DNA from 4 places in the Bacillus sp. mrc49 genome. Region 4 is predicted to be linked to each of the others. Evidence: riboswitches for the same ligand, from Rfam matches in the RefSeq annotation. Region 4 holds a riboswitch; each other region holds the start of a gene.
What was found. A riboswitch is a leader RNA that binds a small molecule or an ion and turns the genes downstream of it on or off. The one in region 4 is predicted to bind cobalamin.

Region 1 (3,673 bases), on a different contig from region 4:
GAAAAATAAAAAGGCAGACAGCATCTCCTTGTAGTTGCCTATCTTTTTTTGGTTAAAGGTCCATGATGGCTCTAAGAAGCCCTAAAAGAAGGGCGATTGCCAAGACCCAAATGAAGAATCTTTTATACATGATCGATACCTCGGATATCATAGGTTTGGAGTGCCTTCATTTTAGCATAAACAAAGGAAGAAAAGCAGAGTCCATTGCCATCACTTAATGTAGCGAATGATATGAATGGAAGGATGCCCCGATATATCGGAGCATCCTTGTTCAATATTATTTAAATAAGTCCGGGTAAACGGTTTTAGCAGCAAGTTCTACAGCTTCACCGATCCTTGGTCCGGGACGGGACATGACACTTTCATCAAGCAGGTGGACGTCATCGTTTTTCACGGCAGCGATTTCTTCCCAACCTTTACGTGATTTTATTTCATCAACGGCATCTTTTACATAGGTTGCAGTTGTAAGGATCGTTTCCGGGTTGCGCTTGACGACTTCTTCCCCGGATATTTTAACCCAGCCCTTTTGGTCGGCAAAGACGTTTTTAATGCCAGCGGTTTCCAGGATTTCTTGTTGGAAGGTTTCGTCACCTGTTGTATAGATTTCCGGAGCCGGACTGATTTCAAAATATGTTTGCTCCTGTTCATCCAAGGTTCCCACTTTTTCTTCGACACTTGCAATTTGGGATTTGATATCCTTCACCAATGCATCGCCTTTCTTGGTAACTCCCATCACTTTGGCAATCTGCTCAATATCCCCGTATACGTCATCCAAATTGGCTGCCGATTTAATGATGAATATAGGGATGCCGGCATCTTCGAGTGGCTTCAGCGTCGCTTCATCGCCAACGGTATAAGCGATGATCGCATCTGGCTTCAGGGCTATGATCTTTTCTGCATTGATATTCACGGAATCTGAAACATGTTCGATTTTCTTCGCTTCCTCGGGATAATTATCGAAGTCCGTCACGCCAACCACTTTCTTCCCCTGTCCTAAGGCAAATAGAATTTCGGTATTGCTAGGCTGCAGTGAAACGACTTTTTCCGGTGCCTTATCGAATTTTATTTTCTTTCCAGTATCATCTGTAACGGTATAGCTCTTCGCCTCGTTCGCTTTTTTATCATCTTTTGCAGATTGATCCGTTACGCCACATCCTGTAAGGAAAAGGGCAAGCATAAGCACGGAAATCCAGCTGAATCTTTGGGTAAATTTCATTATTTATTCCTCCATCTATTTTTTCATCGGTTTAGTAGGATAAGATTTGCTAATAAAAGGTATTTCTTCAAAGCCTTGTCGCTTGTTAACGTAGACTGCCATCACGAATAAAACGTTTGCAAGCAAGTGGGAGTAATCGAAAAGGATACCCGGAACTTCCCTTTCCAGACTGACTTTGTGCAAAGCGCGGACGGACTTTTTGGCTTCGCTGCGGCAGGCGTGCAGGGCACATGCCGCCGTTGACCCTTGGGGGAGCACAAATGTCTGGATCTGTTCTTTAACTTCTGCGACATACCGGTCATAAATCGAACTTAAATGGTCCAGGTCATGGTCGCTGATGGCTAGTTTTCCACGGACTGAACCATTTAGATGATAGGCCATGGGCAGCAAAACCATTAAATCCCGGTGAACGTCAGGAACATCCTTCGTCAGCGATGCGGCCATGCCGATCCGCGTCGTCAAGGAGTCTGTTCGTATTTCAAAATCGACTGTGGAAGCGGATTCGCGCATGTATGGATAGCATAAAAAACGAAGGTCTTTCTTTGCCATAACTCTTCCTCCTTTACGTAGTTTGGTGAATGACTGCCGTATCGCTTTTCGCATCAAAACAAAAAGCCGACCAAGAGTTTTGGTCGGCATCGAGCATCCATGTATTCCTAGTAGAAAAAAAGATGGAAGGCTGCCGTACAATCTCCTATCTTCCGAAGAGCATGATACGATAAAAAAAGGCAGGTCTCCTGGCTTGTGCGTCATTTTACTCTAAGAACCTTCCCATTTGATGATGGATAGTACAAATGTCCTATCCACCATCAAATAGTGGTATGTCATCTTATTTCATTAGCACTTACAGTTGCGGAAACAGCTTCGGTTTTGAACCGAATTCCCTATTAAGCTGACATGGCAGCACCCTTTTCTGCAAGGTTCATATTCACTTAGGATAAGTTTACCATACCTTTTTCCTTAAGCTGCACTAATATTTTTAGAGAATTTCGTTTATGGTTTGCGGAATATCTAGTAAACTTACAATGTAAGGATTAATTGGTTGTTACTGTAAAGATAAGTGAGATATAGATTGGAAATGAAATAAGTAATAGATTTCCCAGGAGGTAGCGAATGATTTATAAGCAGGCAAATCAAAAACTGGAAAAGGTTCTAGGGAATATTGAAAAGGTCATTATTGGAAAAAGGGATATTGCGGAACTGAGCATCGTCGCACTTCTTTCCGGTGGGCATGTTTTATTGGAGGATGTTCCGGGAGTAGGCAAGACAGTCATGGTCCGGGCGCTTGCCAAATCGATAGGTGCTAGCTTTAAGCGAATACAATTCACACCTGATTTACTGCCGTCCGATGTAACCGGCGTTTCGATTTTCAACCCAAAGGAACAAGCCTTCATTTTTCGGCCAGGACCGATAATGGGGCATATTATTTTGGCAGATGAAATTAACCGGACCTCTCCGAAAACACAGTCTGCCCTGCTTGAAGCGATGGAGGAGGCAAGTGTGACGATCGATGGCGTCACCAGGGGATTGGAGAAGCCCTTTTTTGTCATGGCGACGCAAAACCCGATCGAGTACGAGGGCACATACCCGCTTCCGGAAGCGCAATTGGATCGATTCCTGTTAAAAATGAAGATGGGCTACCCGAGTGCTGCGGAAGAAATCGAGGTCCTGCAAAGAGCTCAATACATGGCTCCGCTTGAAGAGCTGGAATCAGTCATCACCTTGGAAGAATTGAAGGCCCTGCAGGCAGAGGCTAAGATGGTGATCGTGGATGACACAATAAAAGGATATATTGTTGAACTGGCCAATGAAACGAGGAGCCATCAGGTGGTCTATCTTGGGGTGAGTCCGCGTGGATCGATTGCTTTGATGAAGGCAGCCCAAGCTTATGCACTAATACAGGGCAGGGATTATGTCCTGCCGGATGATGTTCAATATTTAGCTCCGTTCGTATTCTCCCACCGCCTGATTTTAAAACCAGAAGCGAATTATGATGGCTTCGATGCTGAAATGGTGATCACCGAAATTGTCGCGAAGACTCATGTGCCTGTGAAACGGGCCTTGTCATAATGCGTAGCTTCAATCATTTTTTAAAGAAAAACATGAATGCGGCCGGACTGGTTTTTCTTATGGCCACTTCCTTTTGCTTTGCGATGTTTCAAGGCGGATTTGTCAGTTGGTTCATTTTTTATTCGTTTTTGCCCTTTGCCGCCTATGCCATGATTCTGCTGTTTTATCCCCTTCACTCCATTACGGTTGAAAGAAACGTCAGCAAAAGAGAATGCCAGGCAGGTGAATCCATTGAAATGGACCTGACATTCACCCGTAAAAATCGACTCCCGCTCTTATTTCTGGTGATAGAGGAGGAATTGCCAGGAGAATTGGAAGATAGCGGGATTTATAGAAAGGCACTGATCTTCCCTGGATTCAAGCGCATCATCAGCTTGTCGTATGCTT
Region 2 (3,673 bases), on a different contig from region 4:
TCATTAAAGAGGAACTAGAAAGCGCCAAAGACGGATGCAGCCGTGATGATTGTAACGGTCCTCATCGTCCTATATACGCATGATTTGTCGAAAGGGGTTTTTGCCGGGGTGCTCTTGAGCATGATCTTCTTCTCGGCCAAAATATCCAAGGTGACGGTTGAAAAAACGGCAGAAAAAATGATTTGAGGACAAATCTTTTTTGCTTCGGTGCAGGACTTTGTTTCAAAATTCGAAGTTAATGATGATGTAAATGCGATCATCATTGATTTTTCCCATTCAAAAATATGGGATGCTTCTGCGGTCGCTGCTGTCGATACGGTTGTCCATAAATATAAGCAACAAGGCATTTCCGTACATGTACAGGGCCTCGATCTGGAAAGCTCCTTATTGCTTGATAAACTTGCCAGCTCAATTAGTAAAATATCCTGAAGAAGGATCTTGCTGGCGAATAGAACTTTTCAAAACCGACAGAATAAATAACAGGAAATATGTCGATATGGAAGGGAGCGAAAAGCATGACACCCGAGCAGGATTATACGGCTGCCAATCTTTCACCAGATTTATTGGATGAGTTGAAAAGCTTTGAAAGCAAGCTTGGCGAGGAAGCGAATAAAGAATTGATTGTCATCGCCTATGAAAAGGAAAAGGATTCCTTGAATTAAGCAAAAAGACGGAAACATGATCATTCGTAATGTTTCCGTCTTTTTTGGGGTATGGAAAAAGGGTGCAGCAGCACCCTTTTCACTTACTTATTTACTGAATACATCCGTTAATACAGGCACGATTTGTTTTTTGCGCGAGACCACGCCTTCCAAAACGGCGATGTTATTGTTCAATGTAACGTTATAGGCTTTTTCGACTGCATTCGCTGCTCTTCCAAGAGCTAGGGCTACAGAATCATTTGTCAGGATATCCGTAACGACGAATAGGAATAAATCCAATTCCTTCACTCCGATAACCGCTTCAATCGCCGCTTCCAATTCAGCTTGCTTAGCAAGGACTTCATTCGGATCTACAGCATTGACTTGGGCTATTTCCACTTTTGCCATTCCCATGCTGAATTCTTTTGCATCAAGAGTGATCAGCTGCGCAATCGTCTTGTCGCTTAAATCAGCTCCTGCCTTCAGCATTTCCAATCCATAAGTTTCAGCGTTCACTCCGGCAATGGCAGCCAGCTCCATGGCCGCTGCAACGTCTTGCTCAGTGCAGGTCGGGGACTTGAACAATAAAGAATCGGAAATGATGGCAGATAGCATCAGCCCTGCTACCGCTTTCGGGACTTCGATTCCATTTTCTTTATAGATTTTATTTAAAATAGTTGCCGTACAGCCTACCGGTTCTGCACGGTAATATAAAGGATCGCTTGTTTCAAAGTTAGCGATGCGGTGATGGTCGATAACCTCCAGCACACGGACTTGGTCAATATCCTCAGCACTTTGCTGGCGTTCATTATGATCGACAAGGATTACGGTCTCCGCCTCCCCTGCCACTTTTTCGACAAGACGAGGAGCATCGAATTTGAATTGGTCCAGCGCATATTGAGTTTCGCCATTCACTTCACCCAGACGAACTGGTTCAGCATTGATACCTAATTGCTTTTTCAGATCCGCATAAGCGATTGCGGAACAAATCGTGTCTGTATCCGGGTTTTTATGTCCAAAAACTAATACTTTATCCAAGATTTAAATCCCCTTTTTCATAAAAATTTTTCCGTGAATCCCCAAATCGCACCAAGGGAATGCCACCTTTACGCTACACTTCATTTTAACACAAAATCCGTTAAATTCAGTGCTTGAATTGCCACTTCGCCAAGAAAATCTTTCATTCGCCTTCCCCCTGCCTTCACTTTGTCAATAGATAAGGGTTGGTTTTTCTCAAATATATTAGTTGAATTATCATCGCATATGGCTTACGATAATATAAGCAGAAATACTAGATATTGATTATTAAAACAATACTGATAACTATATATAGAATTTTTTACAATCCAAGGTGCCAGTGATGGCTGAAAAGGGAATCCGGTGCAAACCCGGAACTGTCCCCGCAACTGTGAATGTGACGAAATGAGGAACCACTGTATGGCTCACTATACGGGAAGGACTCAAAGTAGGATGATCATGAGTCAGGAGACCTGCCTTGAATTTTTCACGTTCTTATTCTTCGGGGATTGAGATGATGAAACGATCGTATAACGGCTATTTTATTCATGGCTCTTTTATGCTGTCGTTTGATCCGCTCAACTCGTTGGGCGGTTTTTTTATTACCGGAAGTTTACAAGGAGGATTCTTAATGACTCAAACATATAACTCTACCATAAGCGAGAATGATACTGAAACGAATTCCCTTCAGCTTGAGATGCTGTCGAAGGAATTTGAAGGCCGTCTCGATATGGAGAAATTCAAAAAGCGTTTTACAAAATGGCTTGAACGCAAAAGTGATTCAACCGATGAACAGGCTTCAAAGAAACTGATTCAGCTTGCTCTTGAGAGCGTGGATATCGATGCCCCGGATTGGACATTCGTTGCAGCTAAAGAGCTATTGAATACGATGTACAGGGATGCACAGGCCAATCGAGGTTATCAAGGCATGAGTTATGGTCCATTCTATGACCTTATCCAGGACCTGTCGCAGCTGCAAGACGGCCAACGCTATCCAGTTTATAAAGCCGAGCTGCTATCATCTTATACTAAAGCCGAAATTGAAGAACTTGGTTCAGTGATCGACCCTGAAAAGGATAAACTATTTTCCTACATAGGCATCTACCTACTAAACGATCGCTACCTTGCCCGTCCCAAAAAAGACAAAGTGTACGAACTCCCCCAAGAACGCTTCATGATCATCGCGATGGAAATCATGCGTTTGGAAGAAACGGAGCACCGCCTGCAACTTATAAAAGAAGCATACTGGGCCATGTCCAATCTTTATATGACCGTTGCCACCCCTACACTTTCGAACGCAGGTAAAGCGCATGGACAATTAAGCTCCTGCTTTATCGACGCCATTGAAGATTCCATCGACGGCATCTATCTAGCTAACTACGATGCTGCCAAGGTGTCTAAATTCGGCGGCGGTGTCGGCCTGTATGTCGGGAAGATTCGCTCACTTGGTTCCGATATCCGTGGTTTCTCCGGCAATAGTTCGGGTACGACTCCTTGGATCCGGCTATTTAACCAGACAGCCGTCAGTGTTGATCAATTAGGTCAGCGCAAAGGCGCGATAGCGATATACTTGGATGCTTGGCATAAAGATATCATGAGCTTCCTCGATTTGAAGACGCAGAACGGGGATGACAGATTAAAGGCACATGATATTTTCACGGGTGTATGCATTCCCGACTTGTTCATGGAGGCTGTACGCGACAGGAAAGAATGGTACCTTTTTGACCCGCATACAGTCAAGCAAACCCTTGGATTCTCACTTGAAGATCTATATGACGAGAAAAAAGGCGAAGGTAGCTTCAGGAACCATTATGCTCTTGCTGTCGAAGCCGTAGAGAATGGTACGCTGCCAAGCTACAGCTTTGAAAAGATCAACGCGTTGGACATCATGAAAAGCATCATGATTTCTCAATTAGAAGAAGGCGTTCCATATATGTTCTACCGCGATGAAGTGAACCGGAAGAACCCGAATAAGCATAAAGGGATGATTTATTGCTCCAACCTCTGCACCGAAA
Region 3 (3,673 bases), on a different contig from region 4:
GGGTTGGATAAAAAAGGGCAGGTTTGGATGTTTGAAGCGAATTCCAAGCCAGGACGCTCCATCTTCTCCCATCCCAAATTGAAGGAATTCGAATTGTTGACCAGAAAGCTCAGCCTCGATTATGCCATTTATTTGACTGAACAGACGATTACAAACGCCATTAGTGTGCAGCGATGAATATTTTTTATGATAGCGGTTCGGAAACTTGGTGCCATGATCAAAAGGATACAGTACTTTTTGCAGGTGCTGCAGATGAAGAGATAAACTATAGCAATGAGCTTTCAGGTCAAGGACTCTGCCCGATCACCGAATTTCCGGGAAGCCGGGTGCTCGTTGTTGGAATAATGACTTCGTTCAATCCGAAAAAGGAAACAGGGTTGGGCGGTAACTTGGCCCTTTTTCAGGATTTATCATTGTATCTTTTCCAACATGGGATTTTACCCTATGCATTCACGGGAAAGGAATTTGCTTCCGGTTCAATGAGAGGTTATGTATTTTCATCCGATTCAAACAAGTGGATCGAGTGTAAGATGCCGCTTCCTGATATTGTTTATAATCGTATACCCTCCAGGGGCTATGAGGCTTCGGCAGAATTCCAATCACTCATGAGCCATTTCAATGAGCACCATGTGAACATTTTCAATCCAGGTTTCCTGGATAAATATCTAATGTTCGAAGCTTTGATGGATGATGGCTCCCTCACCAAGCACCTGCCGGCAACAGCGATCCTGCAAAAGCGCGAATGTTTGGAGTCATTCCTTGATACACATCGGCACATCTACTTAAAACCTTGTAAAGGAAGCCAGGGAAAAGGCATTTACACCCTCCGCAAAAATCCTGATGATACACTTTTGTTCAACAGCCTGAAACACAGCGAGACTTTCTCGAATTTCGCTTCTTTCTGGGAAACGAAAAAAAAGGACTTATTAAAAAGAAATTACCTGGCTCAGCGGGCGGTCGTACCAAAAAAACTTCTTGGTCACCGTTACGATTACAGGGTTCTCGTCCATTATGAAAAAGGCTTTTATAAAGTAACGGGCAAAGCTGTAAGAATGTCACAACTGCAGGAAATCACTACACACACTCCTCGAGGCGGTAAGCTTTATCCCTATCAAAACCTGCAATCAAAAAGGCTAAATTCAACATTGGCTAGAATCGCCCAAAAATGCGGAGAAATTCTTTCAAAAAAAATTGGCTTTCTCGGCGAATTTTCGATTGATATCGGTGAAGACGAATCGGGCTCGCTCTTCATTTACGAAGTGAACTCCAAGCCCATGCAATTCGACGAAGAGGAAATCGAAGCTAATCGGCTTTTACATTTAAAAAACCTTTTCATGGAATTAACTTTTTCCAACAGGAAAATAAAATAACACCTCCTGCTGCCGTTTTCCATTATAATGTAATGTGAGACAGCATATATGGAGGTAATACATATGATCAGTCATTTTCAATGGGCACCGCTGCATAAGAACCTGCCAGGGTGGAAAATTTCCTTTTATTACAATAGACAATCCATCCAGGCTTTATATCATAAAGATGGAACCATCGAATGGACAGCCAACCCACCTGCAATGGAAGATGAACCGAAACTCAAAACCATGATACATGACTTGATGGTCTATCATGTTTATGAATAAACCGTATCGTCCAATTGCTTTTAGGAAAGCTTGAAAAGAATAAAAATCCCTCTATTGCCTATACTAATGAAAAGGTTAGGAGGGATTTATTTTGGACAAAGAAAAAATGACTTTTTTAAAGGATAGCGAGTATGATGGACGGGATTCCGCCTTCCTTGACATCGATCGCTATATCAATGAAGGCTTGGCAGGCGGCAATGTTTATGAGGCCGCTGATCTTCGGAACATTGAAGAAGCACATGATTTCTATGACGAGACCGATCCTAACATCAATAAATAGACGACCTTATTGCCAGGGCTCTCTTTTAGGAGAGCTCTTTTTGGAGCAGGACTGTTTCCCCGAACATTTCTCGAACCACACTCTCATAGGCGACTTCCAGATTACGGGAAAATAATTCCTTTTCAGCGGAACTTATTGTTTGCCCATTGATTTCCTCTGTAAGTTTTTCACGATTTCCGCTTAAAGAAATCGTTTCCCCTCCCGAAAAATTGTACATAACCTGGGTTTTAAGATGATCCGTGAAATATTTAACCGTTCCAAACATTTGTATTCCCCCCTTAAAAAATAAAAAAACAACTTCCCGGAAGGAAGTTGTTTGAATGCAAACGAAGCATAACAAAAATAAACATGTTTTTTCATTTTTAAAAATGAAAGCATGCTTTTGCCAATTTTCGCACGTAACATCCCCTATCCTCGTAGGCATTTGATGATGTGCTAAAAACAGGCAGGTATCCTGGCTCATGGTCAACGCTTTTCGAACCTTCCCATTCCCTTTTGCAGAAAACAGTGGCATCACTCGAATCGCTCACATATACAGTTGCGGGACAGCGCCGGATTCCAACCGGCTTCCCTTTTAAGCAGATAAATAGATGTTTCATATCCGCACCCGTTTCTAGACTTATTTAGTTTTCCATTTAAATGTATCAAATTATTTCCTGGATTACAATCCGCTCACGCGATGAACGATCATCTCGTTTTCAGCCTTATGGTTTCCGCCATTCCCTTAACGAAGTTGATACCGTTGAATTTTTTCCAAAGTGAACGTACAAAAGGGTTATTCAAAATCCTTGTAATCCGCTGCTTGCGTTTAATTTTTTTCAACAGACCTTGCTTTGCATGAATTTGCTCATAGACCCGGCGGCTATTGGAATGATCGATATATGGAAGATATGTTTTCCTTAACTGGCCAAATGCTTCTTTTTCCGCAAAACCGGTTTCGGCATAGGCGTTAATCGTCGAAATCAACTTTTCTGTAGTGAATACCTGATCACCAAATAATTGATTATCCATATTCATATAACTTCCTTGATACTTATTGTATGTCTCGAGATCGAATTGGTAAAAAACAACAGGTTTTTTTTGATAAAACATATCCCAGGCGACACTCGAGTAATCCGTAATCAACATCGATGCTTCCATCAATAAGGTATTCAAGTCTTCTTCATTGGAAATCGTGAACCGCTGATTATCAATGGAAAAATGTTCGATAAAGTCCTTGAATTTAGGATGCAAATAAAAATGCAGCGTCAAATCATGCTGCTCCAATAACCTGCTCAATTCTTTTGATTGTAAAAAAGTTTTGAATACTTGTACATACTCACTCTTTTCCACTTCCTCAAAAGGTAAGTTTTCAAGCCATACGCGCCATGTCGGCATCACTAAAATCCTTTTCCCGTTCGATCTATTTTCAATGACATCCCAGCGGGGAAGGCCGCTGACAATCAGTTCGTTTTTGTTATAGCCGAAATGATTCTGGATGATCTTGCCTTCCTCGGGTGAGGAAACGACAAAAAGGCTTGGTGCGTTAATGCTGGATTTTTTAAAGATGCTGTTAAGTTTTTTTAATCCGATAACGCCATGCTGCAAAAAGACAAGCGGCTTATAATTCATCGCTTTTCTGATCCTGCCCTTTTGAATTCTTATGTCGTATGCATGCCCTTTAGTTTCGGAGGATACCAATAGCTGTGCGGCAAACATGAACACCATATATTTAAAGCTCATGAATTCAACGACTCTATTTTTCATGCTTTCCAAT
Region 4 (3,673 bases):
CTATTCTTTGCAAGGTGAAGAGCTTCACTTACCCCTGCCGTATAAAATCCGATCAAGAGATTATTGATCAGCTTTGTATTCGTACCGCTGTCGATTCGATCATTCACATGAAAAATATTCTCGCCCATTACGTCAAATAAAGGCATGGCCCTATCGAAGACAGTCTTTGAACCGCCTACCATGAAGGTGAGCGTCCGGTTTACCGCCCCTATCACGCCGCCACTGACGGGTGCCGCGAGAAAATCAACATCCTTTTTCTTGGCAGCCTCTTCGATGCGGATATTCAATTCAGGGTCTACCGTACTTGTATCGATCAGCATAACAGCGGAATCGACGAGATAAACGAGTCCTTTTTCTCCTAGGAAAACTTCTTCCACTGCCTTAGAGGATGGAAGACTTGTAAAGATCACATCACATTGTTTCACCATAGTTTCAACCGATACGCCAATCGTTCCTCCTGATTGATGAAAGGACATTTCAGCTTCTTTGTTCAAATCCATTCCATACACAGTAAAATTAGAAAGTAGTAAACTTTGCGACATAGGCAGACCCATATTGCCCAATCCGATAAACCCGATTTTTTTCATTAGGCTTCACTCCGTTCACACATTATATTTTTCTTGATCAGCCATTCTTTCTGCAATTTCACGTTTTTGTATAAATAGATTCCTAAAGAGGGGAACAGCAAGGCTGCGAACTTCTTCCAACAATACTTTTCTGCCTGCTTCGCCCGACTCCGTTCCCGTTAAAATCAACACAGCCATCTCTTCAACTCTGCGATATCCTTCTTCACAGATAACGTTCGTCATATTATTTTTCAGCCGCTCTTTTTCCATCCCGTTCTTTTGTATCGCTTTTTCAGTGCGAATGACCGCAGATTCCATCACATGAATTTCCTTCACCATGTCTGCAAGCAAACGGGAATATTCTTGTTCCTGTTGAATGTTGATATTGGCATGTATCAATGCTTTCAAAGATTTGTGAAGAAGCATGTTAGAAATCTGGATGTATTGCCGGTTTCGGTTCGCCTCCTCATCAAATAGAGGGTTTAACCATGTGCCGCCGTTTTGAAATCCTTTTTTCATCAATAGTTTGGCAATGGTCAGACGGTTTATTTCATTCGTTCCTTCAAAAATCCGGCTAATCCGGGCATCCCGATATAATCGTTCCACTTCATACTCTTGCATGTAGCCATAACCGCCATGAATTTGTAAAGCCTCATCCACGATTCGATCAAGGATCTCGGAGCAATGAACCTTATTGATCGCACATTCGGCTGCATAGTTTGCCAGTTTTCCCAATTGTTCATCGAGAGGTTCGTCCGTTTCGAATACGTTGTCCAAGCTATCAGCCGTTCTGTAGGCCGCACTTTCCGCTCCATAAATCGCAATCGCCATATTCGCAATCTTTTCTTGTATCATCGAAAAACCTATGATCGTCCGGTTAAATTGTTTACGCTGTTTCGCGTAGTTAATGGCAAGCTCCAATGCTTGCTTGGATGCTCCGATGTTAGAAAAGGAAAGCTTCAATCGCGCCATGTTTAGAATATTCAATGCTACACGATGCCCTTGCCCGACTTTTCCCAAAACATTCTGCGCCGGTACACTGACATCTTCCAAAATTAAAGTCGCTGTCGAAGACCCTTTTATCCCCATTTTCTTCTCTTCTGGACCGACGGAAACCCCTTTGAACGTTCTGTCTACAATGAATGCAGTCATGCTGTTATTTGTTTTGGCGAAGACAACATATACATCGGCCACTTGTGCGTTCGTGATCCACTGTTTTTCACCATTTAATAGCCAGGCTGTCCCCTGCTCATTCAAGACCGCCGTCGTTTTAGCGTTAAGCGCGTCTGATCCCGCGTTATTTTCCGTTAAGGCATAAGCACCAATCCATTCTCCTGATGCAAGTTTTGGCAAGTATTTTTGCTTTTGCTCTTCTGTTCCGTAATAAACGTACGGGAGGGTCCCTACACCTGCATGTATATTAAAGGAGACGCTGAAAGAACCGCCAAATCCCATTTTCTCGGCCACAAGCCCTGAAAGCTTTTTATTCAGGGACAATCCGCCATACGACTCTGGAACCTCTACGCTGAGTAAGCCGAGCTCTCCCGCTTCTTGAAACAATTTTTTCACCTTGCCGTTATCATGCCGATCAATCGAATCCAGCAGGGGCATTACTTCGTTTTTGACAAAGAGCTCTGTAGTCTTTGATATGAGATGATCTTCCTCATTAAAATCCTCTGGTGTAAATCCTGCCGTGTCCAGTCCATGAGGAAATAAAGGTTCGTTACATTGAAGTTCACCCATTTCTTTCCTCCTCATTTCAACTCATCGCCCTCTTCTCTCGGGCAGGCTCCTAGTTTATTGTAAGCCCTTTCAATATTGCTCACATACACTACTTTTTCTGTACAGCTCCTGATAATGATCAAAATAAAAAAACAACTTCCAATAAAGAAGTTGTTAAGTTCGAATTGATACGTAAATAAACATGTTTTCCCATGACAAAATAAAAACATGCAGATCAATCGCTCGCACTTAACACCCCCTATCCTCGTAGGTATAGATGTGTGCTGAAACAGGCAGGTCTCCTGGCTTATGATCATCACTCCCCGAACCTTCCCATCTTCATGTTTCTGAAGACAGTGGTTTATCCGGATCGCTCCCAAATACAGTTGCGGGACAGCGTCGGGCTCTAACCGACTTCCCTATTATGTAGATGAAAAAATATCAATCTACACCTGTTTCTACACGTATGAAGTTTTCCAATCAAACATATCAAAAATTTAGTCAATTTACAAATAATTTCATTAATAGATTTATTTACCTTTTAATAACCAAAGCTTATAACCTAGTTGAAATCAACTGCAATTTTCTCCTCGGAACAGCTCCCTGCTTTGTTACTCCCTGCATTTTGAACAATTTGACTATGATACTGGTTGTTGATTTCTTTTATCTTGTTTAAGTCACACTTAGGCTGACGATCATAAGTCAGCAGTCCGTTGATTTCTTGCTCTACATCCGTAAGCTGTGTGTAGCAATATCCATGAATTGACCTTGATTGTTGGACAGCCGCCATAACCCTCGCATAATCGTTAATAAACTCATCTTCAGTCGAAGAGCTCGTATAGCCCCACCCCTCACTTTCACCAACCTTGTAGGCAATTCCGCCGAATTCCGTTAATAAAATGGGTTCACCTTGATGTTGATAACCTTTTGCATAAATAGACCACTTCGTCGACATCGAATCTAATAAATTGTCTTTTGTAGATAAGTCATCTACAAAACTTCGATACTTTTCAAACTCTATACTAGTCCCATGTTGATAATGGTGAACGGCACAAATATCAGTCTTAGTCATTTCCCATCCATCGTTAGAAATGACCAATCTCGTAGTATCTAACGAGTGAATCAAATAATACAATGCTAAGGAATGAGCTTGTTGTTGTTTATTTAAATGAATATGTGGCACTCCCCAGCTTTCGTTTATCGGAACCCAAGTAACAATTGAAGGGTGATTATAATCTCGTTCAACGATCTCGATCCATTCCTTTGTTATGCGGCTAGCTGCTTTTTCACTATACATTGGAGCGGCAGCACATTCCCCCCACACTAAATAGCCCATTTGATCAGCCCAATATAGAAACCGGGGGTCTTCAATTTTTTGATGCTTT

Region 1: linked by a shared signal. The riboswitch ahead of CVN76_RS10260 (hypothetical protein) and the one ahead of CVN76_RS19230 (acyl-CoA dehydrogenase family protein) in region 4 are both predicted to bind cobalamin.
Region 2: linked by a shared signal. The riboswitch ahead of CVN76_RS26565 (ribonucleoside-diphosphate reductase subunit alpha) and the one ahead of CVN76_RS19230 (acyl-CoA dehydrogenase family protein) in region 4 are both predicted to bind cobalamin.
Region 3: linked by a shared signal. The riboswitch ahead of CVN76_RS26885 (hypothetical protein) and the one ahead of CVN76_RS19230 (acyl-CoA dehydrogenase family protein) in region 4 are both predicted to bind cobalamin.

The regions. Positions count from the first base shown of each region.
Region 1 is NZ_PHNG01000672.1:10,059-13,731, reverse strand. It holds gene CVN76_RS10265 (ABC transporter substrate-binding protein) at 278-1,216, opposite strand; gene CVN76_RS10260 (hypothetical protein) at 1,232-1,819, opposite strand; cobalamin riboswitch at 1,927-2,142, opposite strand; gene CVN76_RS10255 (AAA family ATPase) at 2,330-3,286, shown strand; gene CVN76_RS10250 (DUF58 domain-containing protein) at 3,286-3,673, shown strand, end outside.
Region 2 is NZ_PHNG01000800.1:46,508-50,180, reverse strand. It holds partial or broken gene CVN76_RS26575 (SulP family inorganic anion transporter) at 1-429, shown strand, start outside; gene CVN76_RS31280 (hypothetical protein) at 516-662, shown strand; gene CVN76_RS26570 (manganese-dependent inorganic pyrophosphatase) at 750-1,679, opposite strand; cobalamin riboswitch at 1,974-2,153, shown strand; gene CVN76_RS26565 (ribonucleoside-diphosphate reductase subunit alpha) at 2,290-3,673, shown strand, end outside.
Region 3 is NZ_PHNG01000800.1:120,134-123,806, reverse strand. It holds gene CVN76_RS26905 (YheC/YheD family endospore coat-associated protein) at 1-177, shown strand, start outside; gene CVN76_RS26900 (YheC/YheD family endospore coat-associated protein) at 174-1,370, shown strand; gene CVN76_RS26895 (YheE family protein) at 1,434-1,637, shown strand; gene CVN76_RS26890 (hypothetical protein) at 1,729-1,917, shown strand; gene CVN76_RS26885 (hypothetical protein) at 1,943-2,182, opposite strand; cobalamin riboswitch at 2,345-2,543, opposite strand; gene CVN76_RS26880 (CDP-glycerol glycerophosphotransferase family protein) at 2,605-3,673, opposite strand, start outside.
Region 4 is NZ_PHNG01000710.1:354-4,026, forward strand. It holds gene CVN76_RS19225 (NAD(P)-dependent oxidoreductase) at 1-587, opposite strand, end outside; gene CVN76_RS19230 (acyl-CoA dehydrogenase family protein) at 603-2,309, opposite strand; cobalamin riboswitch at 2,564-2,759, opposite strand; gene CVN76_RS19235 (glycoside hydrolase family 2 protein) at 2,851-3,673, opposite strand, start outside.